DNA from 2 places in the Rhizobium sp. BT03 genome. Region 2 is predicted to be linked to the other one. Evidence: predicted binding sites of a transcription regulator. Region 2 holds the regulator's gene; the other holds the start of a gene.

Region 1 (6,599 bases), 1.0 Mb from region 2:
GACGGCCGCGCCTATCGCCTGCTGGTGAAGACCACCTGATATCGGTTGCGAATTCCACGTATTTTCAACCAGTTGGCCATTCGCCATGTTTTCGGCGCATAGGTAAACCGGCCATCGCCGAATTTAACGGCACGTTAAAATCTGTGAACAAAAAATTATCGAATATAATCGATTAGTTTCAACGGCTTGCCGAGAGGCCCCTCGACTTATCCGTCGAATCCTTCTGCAGCGCAGCATAGAATCCGCTTTCCAACCGACATATTTCAGACATATTATTGGCCGGTTAACGCGAGGAGACAGACATGGGACTCACGCAATCCTTGAATGTTCTGTTGGTCAGTGCAGCGTTTGCTTTCGTCTTGTCCATGCTCTTCATCTGAGCTGGCCGACGAAAACGGAATGACTGGTAGTACCTGAACTCCCCTGATCAATCCGCCAATGAAAAAGCGCATGTCCCGCCCGACATGCGCTTTTTCACCTTTTCAAGTATAGATCAGGCGGCCGCGCCCGCACTTTTTGCCGCCCGGCGGGAAAAGCCGAGATTGTCGAGCACGGCGGAAACCAGCGGCGCGCGGTTCATCGTGTAGAGATGGAACTCATTGATGCCGCGCCGGACGAGATCCTCGATCTGTTCGGCGGCGACATCGGCTGCAACCTTCGCCCGCTCCTCGGGCTTGTCGTCGAAGCCGGCGAAGCGCTCATCGAGAAAGGCCGGGATGATCGTGCCGCAGGCGCCGGCGAAACGCTTCAACTGCGTCAGGTTCTGGATCGGCATGATACCGGGCACGACGGGGATCGAGACCCCGGCAGCGCGCACCTTCTCCAGGTAGCGCTCGAAATTGTCGTTGTCGAAGAAGAACTGTGTCAGCGCCCGGTCGGCGCCGTTATCGGCCTTGCGCTTCAGCATGTCGATATCGGCGGCCGTGTCACGGCTTTCCGGGTGCTTTTCCGGATAGGCGGAAACCGAAATCTCGAAATCACCGACCGCCTTGAGGCCGGCCACCAGCTCGGCCGCATTGGCATAACCGCCGGGATGCGGCTGGTAGGGCGCGCCGGCGCCGCCGGGCGCATCGCCGCGCAGCGCCACGAAATGCGTGACGCCGACTTTGCGGAACGTCTCGATCATCTGGTGCGTCTCTTCCTTCGTCGCACCGACGCAGGTCAGGTGCGAAGCGGTGGCGAGCGGCGTCTGCGACAGGAAACGCGTGACGGCGGTCAGCGTCGGCGCCTTGGTGGTGCCGCCGGCGCCATAGGTCACCGAGACGAAATCCGGGTCCCAGTCCTGCAGCTTGCTGACCGTATCCCAGAGCTGACCTTCCATCTCCTCCGATTTCGGCGGGAAGAATTCGAAGGAGATCCCGATGTTGCGGCCGCGTGCCTCGTTATTCAAAGCCATGTCATACTCTCCCGGCAAATGTAGGTTCGGCGCCTTCGCTTAGTTTCGAAGCCATCAGGCGCCTCGGATCGCGCGCGAGCCAGACGGTGACCGTCAACCCCTGCCCGCTTTGCTGACCCGGATGAAGATCGACGACCTGCTCGACGTCGAGCCCGGCCCTGTGCAGCCAGTCGGATATCGCCTGGTGCGAGAAACCGAGACGGACATGCGCATGCTCGTCGCGAAGATATTCGAGCGCGTGCGGCGCAAGATCGATGACCACGAGCCGGCCGCCCGGCCGCAGCATGCGCGCCGCTTCCGTGATCGCAATCTCTGGCTGGTCGAAGAAATGCAGCACCTGATGGATCGTCACCAGGTCGAAATCCTGGCCCTCGAACGGCAGGTTCAGGATATCGGCGTGGCGCACGGTGGCTTTGGTGATGCGGGACTTGTCGAGATTGGCGCGCGCCACGCTCAGCATGTCGCGGCTGGCATCGACACCGATCGCCCGGCGGTAAAGCCCGGAAAGAAGCTCGAGGATGCGGCCGGTGCCGGTGCCGAGGTCGAGCAGCGAATCGATCGGCTGGCTGCCGAGCAGCCGGATGACGGCGGCATCGACCTCTTCGTCGGCCGCGTGCAGGCGGCGAAGCTCGTCCCACTCAGCCGCGTTGCGGCTGAAATAGGCCTGTGCCCGCTCGGCCCTCTGGCGCTTGACCTGCGACAGCCGCTCGCCGTCGCGAAGCACGGTCGGATCGTTCTCGGAGACATGCTTCAGCAATGCCCGCACCAGCATCGCCGCCTTGCCGTCCTGCTTGAGGCGGAAATAGGCCCAGGCGCCTTCCTGGTAGCGTTCGATCAGTTCGGCCTCGCCGAGCAGCTTCAGGTGGCGGGATATGCGGGGCTGGGATTGACCGAGAATTTCGGTAAGATCGGTCACCGTCAGATCGCCGCCGTCGAGAAGCGCCAGAAGACGCAGACGCGTGGGCTCGCCGGCCGCCTTCATGACGTCCACCAGCGCATCCAGTCCAAGCTTCAAGGGTTCGCTCATCTTCGATCCAATCAAGATATAAAGATATCTTTATGTGATTTGGATGACGGTGACAAGCGGCAATTCGCACGCGAGCGAAATTGCCTGCTCAAATTGCGACAGGGCAAACGTAAAAAACCCCGGTAGGAACCGGGGTTTCTCGACGGCAGAAACGGCGGCGATCAGCGTGTCAGGCGCTTATGGGCCTGGCTGCCCGGGTTGAGGGCATCGGGGCCAAGACGGCGGACCTTGTCCTGCTCATAATCCTCGAAGTTGCCTTCGAACCATTCGACATGGCCTTCGCCTTCGAAAGCCAGGATGTGCGTCGCCAGGCGGTCGAGGAACATGCGATCGTGGCTGATGATGATGGCGCATCCGGCAAACGCCTCAAGCGCGCTTTCGAGCGCACCCAGGGTTTCCGTATCGAGGTCGTTGGTCGGTTCGTCGAGCAGCAGAACGTTGCCGCCGGCCTTTAGCATCTTGGCAAGGTGAACGCGGTTGCGCTGGCCGCCCGAGAGGTTGCCGACCTTCTGCTGCTGATCGCCGCCCTTGAAGTTGAAGGCGCCGCAATAGGCGCGGGAGTTCATGTCGAACTTGCCGAGCTTGATGACTTCGGCGCCGCCCGAGATTTCCTCCCAGACGGTCTTGCTGCCGTCCAGCGCATCGCGGCTCTGGTCGACATAACCGAGATGGACGGTCTCACCGATACGAATCGATCCCGCGTCCGGCTTTTCCTGGCCGGTGATCATGCGGAACAGCGTCGTCTTACCGGCGCCGTTCGGGCCGATGATACCGACGATGCCGCCCGGCGGCAGCTTGATCGACAGGTCGTTGATCAGCGTGCGGCCCTCGAAGCCCTTGGTGATGCCTTCCATCTCGATCACCACCTGGCCGAGGCGCTCGCTGACCGGGATGATGATCTGGGCGTCGCCGGGACGCTGCTTTTCGGCCGCCTCCACCAGCTGTTCGTAGGACTTGATACGCGCCTTGGATTTGGCCTGACGGGCCTTCGGGCTGGAGGCGATCCATTCCTGCTCGCGGCTGATCGCCTTCTGTCGGCCGGCCTCTTCCCGGTTTTCCTGCTGCATGCGCTTGGCCTTGGCGAGCAGGTAGGCCGAGTAATTGCCTTCGTAGGGAATGCCGCGGCCGCGGTCGAGTTCGAGGATCCAGCCGGTGACGTTATCCAGGAAGTAGCGATCGTGGGTGATCATCATCACGGCACCGGGATAGTCGCGCAGATGCTTTTCGAGCCAGGCGATGGTCTCGGCGTCGAGATGGTTGGTCGGTTCGTCGAGCAGCAGCAGGTCCGGCTGCGAAAGCAGCAGGCGGCAGAGCGCGATACGGCGGCGCTCACCGCCGGAAAGGCTGGTGACATCGGCGTCGCGCGGCGGGCAGCGCAGGGCTTCCATGGCCATCTCGACCTGGCTTTCCAGATCCCAGAGGTTCTGGCTGTCGATGATATCCTGAAGCTTGGCTCCCTCTTCCGCCGTCTCGTCGGAATAGTTCATCATCAACTCATTGTAGCGCTCGAGCACCGCCGTCTTCGAGGCGACGCCCTCCATGACGTTTTCGAACACCGTCTTGTTGGGATCGATGTGCGGCTCCTGTTCGAGATAGCCGACCGTGGCACCCTCGGCGAGCCAGGCTTCGCCGGTATACTCCTTGTCCTGGCCGGCGATGATGCGCAGCACAGTGGATTTACCGGCGCCGTTTGGCCCGAGGATACCGATCTTGGCATCCGGGTAGAAGGAAAGGTGGATGTTCTCCAGGATCTTCTTGTTGCCATAGGCCTTGTTGAGGCCGGACATATGATAGATGAACTGACGTGCCATGCTGCGCTGCTCCGGGCGGGAAACTTCATTTCGTGCCGCTATGTAGGCGAAACAGCGCCTGCGGGCAACGCCGAAACCCGGTTTACGCAGGATTTCCGGTCAGAAGCCCGCAGCGTCGACGACGCCCTCGTCGCAGCCGAACGTCGTTTTTCCCGCGCCCTGGATCAGATCGCCAAGCCCGGTGCCTTTCGCCGACGCCGCCCCGGCGGCCTCCGAAAGCCCGATCGTCAATCCGCTGATCATCTTGACATTGCCGGCCCGCCGGCAGCTCATCTTGACGCGGTCGCCGGCACCCGGCCCAAAACTCTTGTCGAAAGCCGCCTTGATCGCCTCGGCCTTAACAGGCTTGCCGATATTGGCGGCAAAGAGATCGCGCACGGCCGAGGTGTTGAGCGCGCCGACGAGATGCACGCCGACACCGAAATAATCTTCGGCGCTCATTTTCGTGCAGGTGCCGTGCTTGACCCATTCATGCCGTTCCAGGCCGGATTGCGTGCCGGGCATCGCCTTTGCCAGCGCCGCCTGCGTCTCGGCCGAAAGCGTGACCGCCGGCAATGTGCTCCACTTGCCATCCTTGTCGGCGGCCTTCTGCTCGGCGCTCACGCCGCAATAGTTCTGTCGCATCGGCCAAAGCCCGTGCAACGAAAAATTCGTCGCGTCGGGGCGCTCACCGGTCTGGCTCGCACATTCGGCCTTCTTCTGGTTTGTCTGGCAAAAGGCCGGCTGCCAGCTTGCCGACAGAATAAAGCGGGTTGCCCCACTGCCCTCCTGCGCGAACGCGCCGCCGGCAAGAACCATCGATACGGCGAACGCCGCGCTACGCAACTGCATGCTGCTCATTTCAACCCCCAAAAAAGAACAATACAGGAACAAATAAGCACGAAGATTAAAAGCCCGCAACCCTGAATCGCAGCAGGAACGCAATTTGTTATCGGATAAGTCGGGAACCGATGTTGCTTTTGGGCGGCGATCTGGTCTGTTGCGGCAGGGAGGATCCAGATGTTTTCTGAAACGCAAAGGCTCGCCGCGCCGGGGGTGTCGCTCGCCTATCACCATGCCGAGGCCGCCGGCCCGGCACGCGGCATCCTGTTGATATCGCACGGTCTCGCCGAACATTCGAAGCGCTATCGCGCTTTTGCCGAGGCGATGGCGGCGCGCGGCTATCACGTCTACGCCCATGATCACCGCGGCCACGGCGAGACGACGGCGCCCGACGCGCCGATCGGCCGCTTCGCCCGGCGGGACGGCGTCGAAAAAGTGATCGGCGACGTCCTTGCCATGCGCGCCCACGCGGCCATGCGCCATCCCGGCCTGCCGGTGATCCTCTTCGGCCATTCGATGGGGGGCCTGATCGCCCTCAATGCCGCGGTCACGGCGCCTTCCGATTTCGACGCCGTCGCCGTCTGGAATTCGAATTTTGCCGTCGGCCTCGCCGGCCGCGCCGCCCAGGCGATCCTGCTTGCCGAACGCATGCTGAAGGGCTCCGACGTGCCGAGCGGCCTGCTGCCGAAACTCACCTTCGCCGCCTGGGGCAAATCGATCCCCGCCCACCGCACCGAGTTCGACTGGCTGTCGCGCCGTCCCGATGAAGTCGACAAATATATCGCCGATCCGCTCTGCGGCTTCGACGCCTCGGTCTCGCTCTGGCTCGATGTCTTCGAACTGACGTTTCGCGCGCCGCAGAAGCTCCATCTGGATCGGCTGCCCCTCGACCTGCCGATCCACCTTGTCGGCGGCGGAGAAGACCCGGCGACGGAGCGCGGAAAAGCCGTGCTCTGGCTGTCAAACCATTTGAAAGCCTGCGGCTTCTCTCGTATCAGCACTGAGATATATCAGGACATGCGGCACGAAACGCTGAACGAGATCGGCGCGGATGCTGCAACCGCCGCCTTCGCGGACTGGTGCGACGAGGCCGTCGCCAGATTCCAAACGGCAAGATCCTGAACCAGAGAGATTCCATCATGAGCAGCACCTCCGCCCGCCCCGTTTCCTCAGCCTCCGAGGTAACAACAGGGCTCGCGCTGATGTTCCTTTCGGTGATGTTCTCGCCGCTGATCGATATCTTTGCCAAGCTCGCCGTCGTCACCGTCCCCTCCGCCGAGGTCACGGCCGGCCGCTTCGCCGTGCAGGCGCTGTGCATGCTGCCGATCGTGATATGGCGGCGCAGCTTTGCCGGTTTCTCCTGGCGCCAGAGCCTGTTCCATGCCATCCGCGGCTTGATCATCACCGTCTCGATGATCTCTTTCGTCACCACGCTGAAATACATGGCAGTCGCCGACGCGATTGCCATCTTCTTTGTCGAGCCGATCATGGTGACGATCCTCGGCGGCGTTTTCCTCAAGGAGACGATCGGCTGGCGGCGTTA
Region 2 (6,599 bases):
TCACGCTTCGGTTCGCCGACATAGAGCTGGCGCGGGCGGCCGATGCGCTGTTCCGGATCCTCGATCATCTCGTTCCACTGCGCGATCCAGCCGACGGTGCGGGCAAGCGCAAACAGCACGGTGAACATGGTCGTGGGGAAGCCCAGGGCCTTCAGCGTGATGCCGGAATAGAAGTCGATGTTGGGATAGAGCTTCTTTTCGATGAAATATTCGTCGGTAAGTGCGATGCGCTCCAGCTCCATCGCCACTTCGAGCAACGGATCGTCCTTGATGCCGAGTTCGCCGAGCACTTCATGCGTCGTCTTCTGCATGATCTTGGCGCGCGGATCGTAGTTCTTGTAGACGCGGTGGCCGAAGCCCATCAGGCGGAACGGATCGTTCTTGTCCTTGGCGCGGGCAATATACTCAGGAATGTGGTCGACCGAGCCGATCTCATTCAGCATGTTGAGCGCTGCTTCGTTGGCGCCGCCATGGGCAGGGCCCCAGAGGCAGGCGATGCCGGCCGCGATGCAGGCGAACGGGTTGGCGCCCGACGAACCGGCAAGACGGACGGTCGAGGTCGAGGCGTTCTGCTCGTGATCGGCATGCAGGATGAAGATGCGGTCCATGGCGCGGGCAAGCACCGGATTGACCACATACTCCTCGCAAGGCACGGCAAAGCACATGCGCAGGAAGTTCGAGGCGTAATCGAGGTCGTTCTTCGGGTAAACGAAGGGCTGGCCGATATGGTACTTGTAGGCCATGGCGGCAAGCGTCGGCATCTTGGCGATCATGCGCAGGCTGGCGACCATGCGCTGATGCGGATCGGTGATATCGGTCGAGTCGTGATAGAAGGCCGACAGCGCGCCGACGCAGCCGCACATGACGGCCATCGGATGCGCGTCGCGGCGGAAGCCGGTGAAGAAGCGGCTCATCTGCTCGTGCACCATGGTGTGGTGCGTGACGCGGTAATCGAAATCCTTCTTCTGCGCGGTGGTCGGCAGTTCGCCGTAAAGAAGCAGATAGCAGACTTCGAGGAAGTCGCCATGCTCGGCCAGCTGCTCGATCGGATAGCCGCGGTGCAGCAGCACACCTTCGTCGCCGTCGATGTAGGTGATCTTGGATTCACAGGATGCGGTCGAGGTAAAACCCGGATCGTAAGTGAAGGAGGCGGTGTTCTTATAGAGAGCACCGATATCGATGACGCTCGGGCCGATCGTGCCGCTCTTGACGGCTAGGTCGACAGATTTGTCACCGATTTTTATTGTAGCGCTTTGATCCGTCATGCTGATCCTCCGAAATGGCGGTGGCGCCATAAAAGCGCCATAGGGGTTAAGCGTCCTCACCGATAGCTATATGATCGCGAAGCTAATGCCAAGTTACCGTGACGGCATTTTGTGCATTGCAGTATCACCTTTTAGGCACTGCAGCGATGAGCGGCGCGCATATCGGAAGCCAATGATTCGACTGGCCTTTTGACGCTCGCGATTTTCCCTCATATTTCAATCGATTATTCTTGCCGGATTTGATTGGAGGTTGCATTCTGGCCGCCTTCGCGGGTGACCTTGGGCGGCGCATGCAGGAACTGACGACAGTCGAATTGCGGCCGGAAGCTGGCGCCGGCTCAGCCGGCCCCTCCGGTTTTTCTCTGCCTGCCGTGGTGCCGCGACCGGCAAGGACGCAGTCGGCGACACCCTGGCGCCACCGGCTGCCGGCCGCAGCCCGGCATTCGCTGCGGGCCTGCAGGCACATGCTGAGCGAGGAGGCGGATCACGGCCGCCTGCTGCTGCTTTCACCGGTCTTCCTTGGCGCCGGCGCAGCCTTCTGGTTTCTGGCGGCATCCGATTTTCCGCTCATTGCATCGCTGCTCTCGCTGTCCGTATTGACGATCGCGGTTCTCATGACCGGCCGCAGCCGGACGGCGTTGCGGGCAACGCTGCTGGCGCTTGCACTGGTGGTTTGCGGCATGCTCTGCGCACAGTTCGAGAGCTGGCGGGCTTCGACCGTGATCCTCGATTCCTCGGTGACGACGACCGTGACCGGCCGTGTCGAACGGCGCGAAGGCGACGGCCGCGGGCGCTGGCGCTACATTCTTGCGCTCACCGGCACTGAAGCGCCGGAGTTGAAGCGGCCGCCGGGGCGCATAACCGCGATTGTCCGCGGCGCCGACACGCCTTTCGAGATCGGCGACATCGTCACCGGCAGGGCACGGCTGACGCCGCCGTCAGGCCCCGCACTTCCCGAACTCAACGACTTCTCCTTCAGCGCCTATTTCGACGGCATCGGCGCCAACGGCCTCTTCTACGGCGCTCCGGAGAAGGATTTGGAGGCGGGTCCGCAAGCGGCAAGATCGACGTCGGACGCTCTGCTCGAATGGCTCTACCGGCTGCGCAGCAGCATCGGCGACCGCATACGGTCGATCCTGCCCGGCGACACCGGCGCCTTTGCCGCCGCGCTGGTGACCGACGAGCGGCGCGCCATCTCGAATGCGACGACGGAGGCGCTGCGCCAGTCGGGCCTTGCCCATATCGTCGCGATCTCGGGTCTCAACATGGCGCTGTCGGCCGGCATTTTCTTCGTCGGCTTTCGCATGCTGCTCAGCCTCTTTCCTGTTGTCGCTCAGGCCTATCCGACGAAGAAGATCGCAGCCGCTGGCGCGCTCATCGCCGTCACCGCCTACTTTCTGATCTCCGGCTTCGGGGTCTCGGCCGAACGCGCCTTCATCATGATGGCCATCATGCTGATCGCCGTCTTCTTCGATCGGCCGTCGATCAGCCTGCGCAATGTCGTTCTCTCGGCGCTTGTTATCATCGCCATTTCACCCTCCGAAGTCTTGGGCCCGAGCTTCCAGATGTCCTTTGCCGCGACATTGGCACTGGTATCGGGCTATCAGCTGTGGAAGGATCGGCGCGTCCGCGAAAACGCCTTGCTCAAGCTGCCGATCTTCCGCCCGGTCGTGGCCGTCGCCGGTTTCTTCGGCGGCGTCCTGCTGACCTCGCTGATCGGCGGTTTTTCCACGGCGCTGTTTTCGATCGAGCATTTTCATCGGCTGACCGCTTACGGCCTGCCGGCAAACCTCGCGACGATGCCGATCATCTCCTTCATCGTCATGCCGGCCGGGCTGCTGGCGATGTTGCTGATGCCGTTCGGTCTGGACGCTCCGCTCTGGGAGGTGGTCGGCTTCGGTCTCGACCTGGTGATCGCTGTCGCCAAGACGGTGTCCGGCTGGGGCGGTGATATCGGCGTCGGCCGTCTGCCCGCCTGGTATTTCGCCGTCGCCGTGGCAGGCTTCCTGTTGCTGACGCTGCTGCGCACCCGGCTGCGCCATGCCGGCACATCGATCCTCGCCGTCTCGACGCTCATCCTGCTGGTTCTCCCGGCCCCTCGACCGCCGGATCTGGTGATTTCCGAGGATGGCAGCCTGGTCGCGCTGGTTGCAGTGGCGGCAATGGCTTCCAACCGTGAAAACCCGCCGGATTTCATCTTCGACCAATGGCAGAGAGCGCTGGTCCTGCCGACGCATCACCCGCCGAAAATGCTGGACGGCCCCGCTATTCCTCCGGAGGGAGAAGACCGCCGCGTCAGGCTTTCCCGCGATCAGCAAAACGAAGCGAGGACGGCGATGCGGGCGGCCGCCGCGGGCGGTGAAGCAAACCGCTTTTCCTGCGTCAAGAAGGCCTGGTGTACATCGAGGCTTGGCAATGGCCGCGTCATAACGGTCATCGACAATGCCGCCTATCTCGGTTCGGCCTGCGACGCGGCGGATATTGTCGTGACGTCTGTTCGCCTGCGGTTCAACGGCTGCCGCTCAGGCGCGACGCTCTTCACCGGTGAGACGCTGCGCAGGTCCGGTTCCGTCGAATTGCGCTTCGCGGACGCCGGCCTGGAGGTCGCAACCGCATTCGAGAGCCTGTCGCGGCCGTGGATGCGCCATCGTGCCTATGACTGGCGCAGCAACAGTTTTGCCGAAACCGGCCCGTCCAGCGTCAATGATAGCGGCGAATGAGGCCGACGAGCTTGCCCTGCACCTTGACGCGGTCCGGTCCGAAGATCCGGGTCTCGTAAGCCGGGTTGGCCGCTTCAAGCGCGATCGAGGCGCCCTTGCGGCGGAAGCGTTTCAGCGTCGCTTCCTCGTCGTCGACGAGGGCAACGACGATATCGCCGGGACTTGCTGTGCTGCCGTTGCGGATGATCACCGTGTCGCCGTCGAAGATGCCGGCGTCGATCATCGAATCGCCCTTGACCTCCAGCGCGTAATGTTCACCGGAGCCGAGCATGTCTGAGGGAACGACGATGTCGTGGGTGTTGTTCTGGATCGCCGAGATCGGAACGCCCGCAGCGATTCGGCCCATGACCGGCACCGAGACCGAGTTGCCGTTGTCGGCGGCGGGTTTGACCGGTGCGGGGGCGGCGACCGGCTGGGGCTTGCCGAGGCTGCCCTCGATGACGCTCGGCGAAAAGCCGCGCCGGGGCTGGATGCTGGGGCTGTAAGCTTCGGGAAGCTTGATGACCTCGAGCGCCCGGGCGCGGTTCGGTAGGCGGCGAATGAAGCCGCGTTCCTCAAGCGCCGTGATCAGGCGATGAATGCCGGATTTCGAGGCCAGATCCAGGGCATCCTTCATCTCGTCGAAAGACGGTGGAACGCCGGATTCCTTCATGCGCTCATGAATGAAAAGGAGAAGCTCCTGTTGTTTGCGCGTGAGCATCGGCGTGTGACCCCTGATTGAAACAAATCCAGAACAGACACTATATGTTCCATATGTGTTCCGCAAGTGGCTAAATTTCCGTAAAACTTGCCGCCAACTCGTTGAGATTTTTATTTTCATTCGCCGGATTGGCGCCATGTCTTGCATTGAGGATAGCGCCGTCGCACATCTCTTCGCGATTGCAGAAGGGGATATCATGAACACGCATGCCGCCAAACCGCACCCGCTCGATCATGTCGTGCTGCCGGTCGTCAATATCGATCTGGCGCGCGAAAGGCTCGGCAAGCTCGGCTTCACCGTTGCCGCCGACGCCCGCCATCCCTTCGGAACGGAGAATGCCTGCGTCTTCTTTGCCGACAAGACCTATCTGGAGCCGCTCGGTATCGCGAGCGTCGAGGAGAGCGAGGCATCGGCGCGGCAAGGCAATGTCTTCACCGCCCGCAACCGCGCTTTCCGCTTCCGCTGCGGCGATGAGGGGCTTTCGGCGGTGGTTTTCGGCACTGAAGATGCCGGCATCGACCATCAAAGCTTCATTTCAGGCGGATCGAGCGCCGGCGAGATGCTGGAGTTCAGCCGGCCGATGAAAATGCCGGATGGTTCTGAAAGCGTCGGCAGCTTCAAACTGGCCTTTGCGGGCGATCTGCGGGCACCCGATTTCTTTCTCTTCACCTGCCAGCGCATCAATCCATTGCCGGCCGACCGCGGCGCGCTGGAGACACACGCCAATGGCGTGACCGGCATTGCCGAGATCGCGCTCAGCGCGCCCGATGCCGCCGCCTTCGCCGGCTTCGTCAGCCTTGCCATGGCGCAATCGGCCGTCGAGAAAACCGGTTTCGGGGTCAATATCGCGGCGCCGAATGCGAAAATCAGCCTGATGACATCGGAAGGACTGGAGGCCTATTTCGAGGCCGCCGTCTCATCCGCCGATCGCGGTCTGCGCGGCCGGGCGATCCTCTTCACTGTTGCCGATCTTGCCGTGACAGAAGCGCATTTGGCTGCTAACGGAGTGACATACACGCGCAAGAACAACCGCATTTTGGTGAAGCCGGCGCCCGGGCAAGGCACGCTTTTCGCCTTCGAGGAAAGATGATGAGCACTGATACGAATTCGGAAGTCAGGATCGGCGAGGGCGCAGGCCAGGTCACCTTTTCCAATAGCGGCCGCCTGTCGCTGATTGCCGGCCCTTGCCAGATGGAGAGCCGCGACCATGCCTTCATGGTTGCCGGCACGCTGAAAGAGCTCTGTGCCAAGCTCGGAATCGGCCTCGTCTACAAGAGTTCCTTCGACAAGGCGAACCGCACCTCGCTCTCGGCCGAGCGCGGCATCGGGCTTGAAAAGGGCATGGAAGTCTTCGCCGACCTGAAGAAGGAGTTCGGCTTTCCCGTCCTGACCGACGTTCACACGGCCGAGCAATGCGCCGAAGTGGCAAAGGTGGTCGATGTCCTGCAGATCCCGGCCTTCCTCTGCCGCCAGACCGACCTTCTGATCGCCGCCGCCGAGACCGGCCGCGCCGTCAATGTCAAGAAAGGCCAGTTTCTTGCTCCTTGGGACATGAAGAACGTGCTGAAGAAGCTCAACGCCAGCGGCAACCCGAACGTGCTGCTCTGCGAACGCGGCGCCTCCTTCGGCTACAATACTTTGGTTTCCGACATGCGCTCACTGCCGATCATGGCATCGATGGGCGCGCCCGTCGTCTTCGATGCGACCCATTCCGTGGCGCAGCCGGGCGGGCAGGGCGATTCCTCCGGCGGTCAGCGGGAATTCGTGGAAACGCTGGCGCGCGCAGCGGTGGCGACCGGTATTGCCGGCGTTTTCGTCGAAACCCACCAGGACCCCGACAACGCACCGTCCGACGGCCCGAACATGGTCTATCTCAAGGACATGCCGCGGCTTCTGGAAAAGCTGCTGGCCTTC

What was found. The regulator LexA, encoded in region 2, represses DNA repair genes until DNA is damaged. The targets are predictions, from matches to a motif close to TGTTCNNNNTGTGTTCNG.
Region 1: QMO80_RS20075 (ribonuclease) is a predicted target of LexA. The motif match lies at 5,089-5,106, and genes of this name have one in related genera.

Annotation. Positions count from the first base shown of each region.
Region 1 is NZ_CP125640.1:4,129,220-4,135,818, reverse strand. It holds gene QMO80_RS20095 (DMT family transporter) at 1-39, shown strand, start outside; gene metF (methylenetetrahydrofolate reductase [NAD(P)H]) at 494-1,396, opposite strand; gene QMO80_RS20085 (metalloregulator ArsR/SmtB family transcription factor) at 1,398-2,423, opposite strand; gene ettA (energy-dependent translational throttle protein EttA) at 2,585-4,234, opposite strand; gene QMO80_RS20075 (ribonuclease) at 4,334-5,074, opposite strand; gene QMO80_RS20070 (alpha/beta fold hydrolase) at 5,234-6,178, shown strand; gene QMO80_RS20065 (DMT family transporter) at 6,196-6,599, shown strand, end outside.
Region 2 is NZ_CP125640.1:635,455-642,053, reverse strand. It holds gene gltA (citrate synthase) at 1-1,265, opposite strand, end outside; gene QMO80_RS03090 (ComEC/Rec2 family competence protein) at 1,556-3,985, shown strand; gene lexA (transcriptional repressor LexA) at 3,966-4,685, opposite strand; gene QMO80_RS03080 (VOC family protein) at 4,882-5,775, shown strand; gene kdsA (3-deoxy-8-phosphooctulonate synthase) at 5,775-6,599, shown strand, end outside.